DNA from 2 places in the Streptomyces sp. NPDC037054 genome. Region 2 is predicted to be linked to the other one. Evidence: riboswitches for the same ligand, from Rfam matches in the RefSeq annotation. Region 2 holds a riboswitch; the other holds the start of a gene.
The links. Region 2 has a riboswitch for glycine ahead of gcvT (glycine cleavage system aminomethyltransferase GcvT). Riboswitches for the same ligand answer to the same signal wherever they lie in the genome.

Region 1 (4,405 bases), on a different contig from region 2:
GGTGCGTGAGGAAGTCGTCGGTGCGCAGCAGCGCCTCGGGCAGCGTGTCCTCGGCACTCGCGTCGAGCGCCTCGACGTCGCCGTCGACACCGAACGCGGCCCACACGGCGGCGAGCTGCGCGCGCGTGGTGGTCTCGTCGCAGGCCAGGGAGACGTGGTCGGCGTCGACGAGGTGGAGGTTCACGCCGTTGTCGCGGGCGGCGGCGACGACCTGGGCGGCCCGGCCCTCGACGCGCACGGTGACCGTGTCGAAGTAGGCGCCGTGCACGACCTCGGCGCCGCCCGCCGCGAGCCCCGCGGCGAGGATCGTGGCGTACCGGTGGGTGCGCCGGGCGATGGCCCGCAGGCCCTCGGGGCCGTGGTAGACGGCGTACATGCCGGCCATGACCGCGAGCAGCACCTGGGCGGTGCAGATGTTGCTGGTGGCCTTCTCGCGGCGGATGTGCTGCTCACGGGTCTGCAGCGCCAGGCGGTAGGCCCTGTTGCCGTCGGCGTCGACGGAGACGCCCACGAGGCGGCCGGGCAGGCTGCGCGCCATCTTCTCCTGCACCGCCATGTAGCCGGCGTGCGGTCCGCCGAAGCCCATCGGCACGCCGAAGCGCTGCGTGGTGCCGACGGCGATGTCCGCGCCGAGTTCGCCCGGAGACTTCAGCAGCGTCAGCGCGAGCAGGTCGGCGGCGACGGTGACGAGCGCGCCGAGCTCGTGCGCCTGGTCGATGAGGGGCTTGATGTCGCGTACGGCTCCGGAGGCGCCGGGGTACTGGATCAGGACGCCGTTGATCTCGCGCTCGGCGACCTCGGCGGGGATGCCGTCGCTGAGGTCGGCGACGACGACCTCGACGCCGGTCGGTTCGGCGCGGGTCCGGATCACGGCGACGGTCTGCGGCAGGGCGTCCGCGTCGACCAGGAACAGGCCCTTCTTGTTCTTGCCCAGGCGCCGGGACAGCGCCATCGCCTCGGCGGCGGCGGTGCCCTCGTCGAGCAGGGAGGCACCGGACGTCGGCAGGCCGGTGAGGTCGGCGACCACGGTCTGGAAGTTCAGCAGGGCCTCAAGGCGGCCCTGCGAGATCTCTGGCTGGTAGGGCGTGTACGCCGTGTACCAGGCGGGGTTCTCCATCACGTTCCGCAGGATCACCGGCGGGGTGAACGTGCCGTAGTAGCCGAGCCCGATCATGGAGCCGAGGACCTGGTTGCGGTCGGCGAGCGTGCGCAGCTCGGCGAGCACCTCGGCCTCGGAGCGGGCGCCCGGCAGGTCCAGCGCGTCGGCGTTCTTGATCACGTCCGGCACGGCGGCGGCGGTCAGCTCGTCGAGCGAGCCGTAGCCGACCTGGGCGAGCATCTTGGCCCGCGCCTCGTGGTCGGGGCCGATGTGACGCTGCTCGAAGGGGTGTGCCTGTTCGAGCTCGGAGAGCGGAATGCGATGGGCGGTCATTGCGGAGGCCTCCTGGTCTGACGCGACCTTCGAGGGGCACCACGGCGCGGGTACCCGGACGGCCTCCCCCTCTGTCATCTCAACCTGAGAGCTTCACCGGGCGGCCCGAGAGCGCCCGGCTTTCACCGTCGGTGAGAGCGGAAGCCGTCGACACCCGCCCTGCTTTCCAGAGTGACCTCGTCCGTGCGGTACGTGGGCCTGAGAGATTCCGGGGAGGATTTGCTCCTTCGGCGCCTCCTGTGGAGCTCGGAGGACTCTCCCGCACGGGGTCAGCAGCCTTTGTCAGCCTACCAGCGAGGTCAACGGTCGGGCCTTCGAGTGGCCGCTGACCTGAATGTGCTCTTTTGTAGTGCTGACGGAGGAGTTGCGACCAAAGTGGAGGGCCCGTGCAGACCGACATCGATCCGCGCAATCTGATCGGCCGCAAGGCGTTCGACCGCAACGGCACCAAGATCGGCACCGTCGACGAGATCTACCTGGACGACGCGACCGGTGAACCCGAGTGGGCGGCCATACGCACGGGCCTGTTCGGCAGGGACGCGTTCGTTCCGCTGGAGCCCAGCGAGCTGGTCGAGGGCACCCTGCGCGTGCCGTTCGACCGTGCCCTGATCAAGGACGCCCCGGACTTCGGCGTCGGCCGCCACCTCTCGCCCGAGCAGGAACTCCAGCTCTACCACCACTACGGCCTCGACGCCGCCGCCCCGCCGCCCGTCCCGGACCGCGACTTCGGCAAGCTGGCCGGCACCGACGACGCCTGACACCCGGCGAGGCGCCCTTCAGCCCGTGCCCCCGCTCCCGGCCGTGCCCTCGGCGGCGGCGGTGTCGACCCCGGACGCGCCCCCGACGGTCCCGGCCCCCGCGGTCCCGGCGTCGCCCCCGACGGTCCCGGCCTCCGCGCCCCCGGCGCTCCCGGCCTCGCTCCCCGCGGACCCCGACGCGCCCCCGGCGGTCGCGGCGTCGCCGGGTCTTCGCGCGACCAAAGGGAGCGGCTCGGCCGGTTCCAGGTCGGGGTCGTCGGTGCGGAAGGTACGCACCCGCCCGGGCTCCGAGTCGGGCGTCTCGAACCGCACGGTGACCCGCCCGAGCCCGCTGCCCTGCACCCACCCGTGCCCGTACGCCGCGTGCCGCACGTCGTGTCCGGCGGGCCAGCGCCGCTCGGCGGGTGCCCGCCGCTCCTCGGCGGGCCCTTCGTCGTCGCGGTCCTCGTCGGGCAGCTCGGCGTGCTCCCCGGCCGCCTGCGCGAACAGGTCCTCCTGCGTGTAGTCGGCGAGGCCGCTGACCCCGACGCCGAGCAGCCTGACGCCGCCCGTGGTGTCCACGGACTCCAGCAGCCGGGCGGCGGCCTCCCGCACCACCGCCGGGTCGTCGGTGGGCCCGCGCAGCGTCTCCGAGCGCGTCAGCGTCGAGAAGTCGTACCGCCGCACCTTCAGCACGATCGTCCGCCCCGACAGCCCCGCCCCGCGCAGCCGCCGCACGCACCGGTCGGCCAGCCGCTGCACCTCGAGACCGACCCGCGTCCGGTCGTGGATGTCCACGTCGTAGGTGTCCTCCACCGACACCGACTTGGTCTCCCGCTCGGCCACCACGGGCCGCTCGTCGTGCGCCAGCGCCATCGCGTACAGCGCGTGCCCGTGCGCCTTGCCCAGCAGCCGTACGAGCTCGTCCTCGCCCGCCTCGGCGAGTTCGTCCACGGTGTGGATGCCGGCCCGCCGCAGGTGGTCGCCGGTCGCCGGCCCCACGCCGGGCAGCGTCCGCACCGACAGCGGGGCGAGCAGGGCCCGCTCGGTGCCCGGCTCGATCAGCACCAGCCCGTCCGGCTTGGCCTGCTCGGACGCGATCTTCGCGAGCATCTTGGAGGCGGCGAGGCCCACCGACCCGGTGACGCCGGTGACGGCCCTGATGTCCGCCCGCAGCCGCTCGCCGACCAGTCGCGCCGACCGCTCGTCCCAGGCCGCTCCCCCGGCCTCCAGGTCCACGAACGCCTCGTCCAGGCTCAGCGGCTCCACCAGCGGCGACAGTGCCCGCAGCAGTTCCATGACCTGCTCGCTGATCGTCCGGTACAGACCGAAGCGGGGCACCAGATACGCGGCGTTGGGCGCGAGCCGCCGGGCCTGCGCCATGGGCATCGCCGAGTGCACCCCGAAGACACGCGCCTCGTAGGAGCAGGTGGCGACCACTCCGCGCGGGCCGAGACCGCCCACGATCACGGCCTTCCCCCGCAGGCTCGGCTTGGACGCCTGCTCCACCGAGGCGAAGAAGGCATCCATGTCGAGATGCAGGATCGTGGGCGCGGCTCTCACAGTTCCGATGCTGCCCTACGCCACTGACAACGCCCCGCTCCGACGGGGCGCCGGCTCACACCGCGCGGTTGCGGCGCCGGGCCAGCTCGTCCGCGGGGTTGTGCCCGACGAGGGTCTCGCCGGTGTCGATCCGCTCCCCGTGCAGCTGCGACAGCGCGCTCTCGACGTCCCGCCAGACCACGCCGACGGCGATGCCGAAGATGCCCTGGCCGCCCTGGAGCAGGGCGTGCACCTCGTCGGGCGAGGTGCACTCGTAGACCGTGGCGCCGTCGCTCATCAGCGTCATGCGCTCGAGGTCGCGAAAGCCGCTCTCACGCAGATGGTGGACGGTGGTGCGGATGTTCTGCAGGGACACCCCGGTGTCCAGGAACCGCTTGACGATCTTCAGGACGACGACGTCCCGGAAGCTGTACAGCCGCTGCGTCCCCGACCCGTGCGCGGGCCGCACGCTGGGCTCGACCAGGCCGGTGCGGGCCCAGTAGTCGAGCTGCCGGTAGGTGATGCCGGCGGCCGCGCAGGCCGTCGGGCCGCGATAGCCGATCTGCTCGGACGTCATGGACGTCGCCCCTCCGCTGCTCGGCACGGCCGTCGGTCGCTGCGGAGCGTGATCGGCGGCGCTGCTGTGATGGGGATACCCCCTGCTCGAGAGAAGCCGAGAGCTCGGGGGAGGGTA
Region 2 (4,405 bases):
GTAGTAGCGGCGGCCCGGGTAGCCCTCGGCGTACTTGTTGGTGAGGACCGAGCCCTGGGCCTCCATGACCGCGACCGGCGCGAAGTTCTCGGAGGCGATCATCTCCAGGGTGGACTGCTGACGGTCCAGCTCGGCGTCGACCGCGGCGGCCACGTCCGGGTCGAGCTCGTGCAGGGGCGTGTTCAGAAGCGACATGGGACTACGACCTCTCAGCCGGCGGAGTAGGCGGTGTACTCGTCGGCGGAGAGCAGGTCGCCGGGCTCCTGGGTGACACGCACCTTGAACAGCCAGCCGCCCTCGAAGGGCGCGGAGTTCACCAGCGACGGGTCGTTGACGACGTCCTCGTTGACCTCGGTGATCTCACCGGAGACGGGGGAGTACAGGTCGGAGACCGACTTCGTCGACTCCAGCTCGCCGCAGGACTCGCCCGCGGTCACGGTGGCACCGACCTCCGGGAGCTGGACGAAGACGACGTCGCCGAGCGCGTTCGCCGCGTGCTCCGTGATGCCGACCGTCGAGACGCCGTCCTCGGCGGCCGACAGCCACTCGTGCTCCTTGCTGTAGCGCAGCTGCTGGGGGTTGCTCATGGCCTGAATTCTCCTGTACGCGAGGGAGTGCTGGTGAATGAGGTACTGCTCAGAGCGCTGTTGAACAGCGGAAACGTGCGCGGCGTCACGCCGTGACCAGCGTAGGCCGCGCTGAAAAGTGTCTACTTCTGGCGCTTGTAGAACGGCAGCGCCACGACCTCGTACGGCTCGTGGCTGCCCCGGATGTCCACGCCGACCCCGGGCGTGCCCGGCGCCGCGTGCGCCGCGTCGACGTACGCCATCGCGATCGGCTTGCCCAGCGTGGGCGACGGGGCGCCGGACGTGACCTCGCCGATCACCTCGCCGCCGGCGACCACGGAGTACCCGGCGCGCGGGACGCGGCGGCCCTCGGCGACCAGGCCGACCAGGACCCGCGGCGGGTTCTCCTGGGCGCGGGAGGCGGCCTCGGCGAGCGCCTCGCGGCCCACGAAGTCGCCCTCCTTCTCGAACTTCACGACGCGGCCGAGCCCGGCGTCGAACGGCGTCAGCTCCGTCGTCAGCTCGTGCCCGTACAGCGGCATGCCCGCCTCAAGGCGCAGCGTGTCACGGCAGGACAGGCCGCAGGGCACCAGACCGGCGCTCTCGCCGGCCTTGGTCAGCGCCTGCCACAGCTCCACGGCGTGCTCCGGCTTCACGAACAGCTCGAAGCCGTCCTCGCCGGTGTAGCCGGTGCGCGCGATCAGCGCCGGGACGCCCGCGACGGTGCCGGGCAGACCGGCGTAGTACTTCAGGCCGTCCAGGTCGGCGTCCGTCAGCGAGGCGAGGATCCCCGGCGACTCGGGGCCCTGTACGGCGAGCAGCGCGTACGCGTCCCGGTCGTCGCGCACCTCCGCGTCGAAGCCGGCCGAACGCTCCACGAGCGCGTCCAGCACGACCTGGGCGTTGGAGGCGTTCGCGACCACCATGTACTCGGTCTGGGCGAGCCGGTACACGATCAGGTCGTCGAGGATGCCGCCGTCGGCCCGGCAGATCATGGTGTAGCGGGCGCGGCCGACGCCGACGGAGGCGATGTTGCCGACGAGGGCGTAGTTCAGGAGCGCGGCGGCCTCGGCGCCGGTGACGGTGATCTCGCCCATGTGCGAGAGGTCGAACAGGCCGGCCCGGGTGCGCACGGCGACGTGCTCGTCGCGCTCGGAGCCGTAGCGCAGGGGCATGTCCCAGCCGGCGAAGTCGGTCATGGTCGCGCCGAGCGAGCGGTGCAGGGCGTCGAGCGCGGTACGGCGGGGTTCGTTACTGCTCATCGGACGGTCGTCTCCAAGGGCATGACAGGCGAGGTCGGTCCTCCCCATCTGTCATCGGAACCTGAGAGGTTCGCCATGACCAGCCCGGGAAAGGGATGGGCAATGGCTTGCACCTTGGGTGGAGCCACTGACACAGCGGCCCGCTTTTCAGATGTGCCTCGCCCGCGCGGTAACGGGGCCTGAGAGATTCAAGGGAGGGACTTGCTCCTTCGGCGCCCCGGACAGTGCCGGGGACTCTCCCGCGCGGATTCAAGCGGCCGGTATGCAGTTGGCGGCCACATCATTGCACGCCCGGCCGACTCGCCGACAGGGCGTACTTGTCACCGTCTTGTGGCAGTAAGCGAACGAAAAAGCGGGACGGTCTGCATTACCTTCTCTTTACACTCGGCGGGAACGGGACTCCGTACCCGACCCCAGGGGGGACGATCACGGTGAACAGGACCACGGCGTACGCCACGACCTCGGGCCTCACGCTGCCCAAGCAGGCCACTGTCCCGGCCCGGGCCCGGGGAGCCTGCGGCCCGCAGCCCGCCCCCGTCGTCCGCGACCTGCGCGACCGCGGCGGACACAGCCCGCGCGCCCTCCTCTTCGGACCACGCGACCTCGTCGTCGTCACCGGCCTGCCCGGCAGCGGCAAGTCCACGCTGATGCGACGCGCCGTGCCCGGCAGACGCGTCGACTCCCAGGACACCCGCGACCGCTGGGACCGGCGTGTGCCCGGCTTCCTGCCGTACGCCGTCTACCGCCCGCTGGTCCGCCTCGCGCACTACGCCGGGCTGCGGCGCGCGCTGCGCTCCGGCGAGGGCGTCGTCGTGCACGACTGCGGCACCCAGGCCTGGGTGCGCGGCTGGCTGGCCCGCGAGGCCCGCCGCCGGGGCGGCAAACTGCACCTGCTGCTGCTCGACGTGACGCCGCAGGAGGCGCTGGCCGGCCAGCGCGACCGCGGCCGGGGCGTCTCCCGCTACGCGTTCCGCAGGCACCGCTCGGCCACGAACCGGCTGCTGCGCGCGGTCGCCGAGGGCGACCTGCCGGCCGGCTGCGGCTCGGCGGTCCTCGTCGACCGGGACGCGGCGAACGCGCTGCGCAGGATCGGCTTCACGGGCTGACCGGACCGCGCCCGGCACCCGTTAGCCTTTTCAGCCACAGCAGTGGCACCAGTCAGGCGGTAGGCAGATGGACTTCCCGGCGGAATTCTCCGCGGACTTCCCGGCGCAGGCGCACCCCCACCCGCACGGTGGATGGCCCGGCAACGAACTGGAGGAGGTGCTCTCCGCCTCCCTCGGCGTCCCCTCGGCCGGCGGCCGGATCGTCGAGGTGCTCGGCCGCAGCTTCGTCTGGGTGCCGCTGCCGGGCGGCGGCCCGCACAGCGGCCCGCTGGACCTGCCCACACTGGAGATCGAGGGCCAGGCCTACGTGCCGGTGTTCAGCTCCGAGGAACAGTTCCGCCAGGTCGTCGGCGCCCACATGTCGTACGCCATCGCGCCCGCCGTGGAGTTCGCGCGCGGCCTGCCCCCGCAGGCCGGCATCGCCGTCAACCCCGGCGGAGTGGTCGGCATACCCCTGCCGCCGCCCGCCGTCGCCGAGTTGTGCCGCGCCGGGCGCACCCCGCTGGACGGGCCCGCGAGCGGCGGCCGGGTCCGCCTGTTCGAGCCCGACTGGCAGGACGACCCGGTCGGCTTCCTGTCCGCCGCCGCCACCGAGTTCGAGGGCATCGGCGTGGTCCGCACGGCCCGCCGCTGCCTCGCCGCGATCGAGACGGCCGACCCCGTCATGTTCGTCGGCGTCGAACTCTCCCAGTGGGAGGGCGACCTGAGAGCCCTGCCGATGGACGCCCTCGGCCGCGCCCTCGGTACCTCCCCGGTCAAGTGGCCGGTCAACCTCGTCCTCCTGGACGTGGCCCAGGACCCGGTGGGCGACTGGATGCGCGAGCGGGTCAAGCCGTTCTACCAACGGCAGGCGTGAGGACGGGCGCGCGGGCCACCGAACTCCCACCCCGGCCCCGCCACACTTAATCTGGTTTCATAACCGACGGCACTTTCCCGAAGGGGCACAACGTGAGCGCGAGCGGCACAGCCGCGGCCGGACAGGTCGAGCACATGCTGCGCCAGGTGACGCCCGGGCGCTACGACGCCTACGAGGCGCTGCTCCGCGCGCTCGCCACCCCGTCGTCCGGCCAGATCTGGATGCTGCTGTGGCACGGCCAGGCCGGCTCCCCGGACGCCCAGTACGGGAACATGGAGGTCGACGGCCACGGCTACGCCCCCTGCGTGACCTCCGCCCAGGAACTCTCCGCCAGCGGCTGGAACCGCTCGTACGAGGTGGTCGACGGCCTGGAGGTGGCCCGCGCGCTCTACCCGGAGCGCTTCGGCCTCTGGCTCAACCCGCACGCCCCGGGCGGCGGCGTCGGCATCCCCTGGCTGGACCTGCGCCGCATCGCCACCGGCCTGGACCGGCAGCCCGCCGGACCCCTGCGGCTGTCCGAGCCGGCCATCGAGATCCCGCAGTTCTACGCCCTGATCGCGCAGAACGCCCACCGCACCCCGGCAGTCCGCTCGCTGCGCCGCGCCTGGGTGCAGC

Region 1: another riboswitch for glycine. It lies ahead of gcvP (aminomethyl-transferring glycine dehydrogenase); the one in region 2 lies ahead of gcvT (glycine cleavage system aminomethyltransferase GcvT).

The regions. Positions count from the first base shown of each region.
Region 1 covers NZ_JBVJSJ010000015.1:192,449-196,853, forward strand. The annotation lists gene gcvP (aminomethyl-transferring glycine dehydrogenase) at 1-1,432, opposite strand, end outside; glycine riboswitch at 1,609-1,704, opposite strand; gene ACZ7D7_RS30300 (PRC-barrel domain-containing protein) at 1,819-2,190, shown strand; gene ACZ7D7_RS30305 (DNA polymerase IV) at 2,209-3,732, opposite strand; gene ACZ7D7_RS30310 (MerR family transcriptional regulator) at 3,788-4,405, opposite strand, start outside.
Region 2 covers NZ_JBVJSJ010000013.1:256,296-260,700, reverse strand. The annotation lists gene glyA (serine hydroxymethyltransferase) at 1-195, opposite strand, end outside; gene gcvH (glycine cleavage system protein GcvH) at 210-587, opposite strand; gene gcvT (glycine cleavage system aminomethyltransferase GcvT) at 710-1,828, opposite strand; glycine riboswitch at 1,867-1,985, opposite strand; glycine riboswitch at 1,986-2,080, opposite strand; gene ACZ7D7_RS28185 (AAA family ATPase) at 2,260-2,934, shown strand; gene ACZ7D7_RS28180 (enhanced serine sensitivity protein SseB) at 3,002-3,790, shown strand; gene ACZ7D7_RS28175 (enhanced serine sensitivity protein SseB C-terminal domain-containing protein) at 3,883-4,405, shown strand, end outside.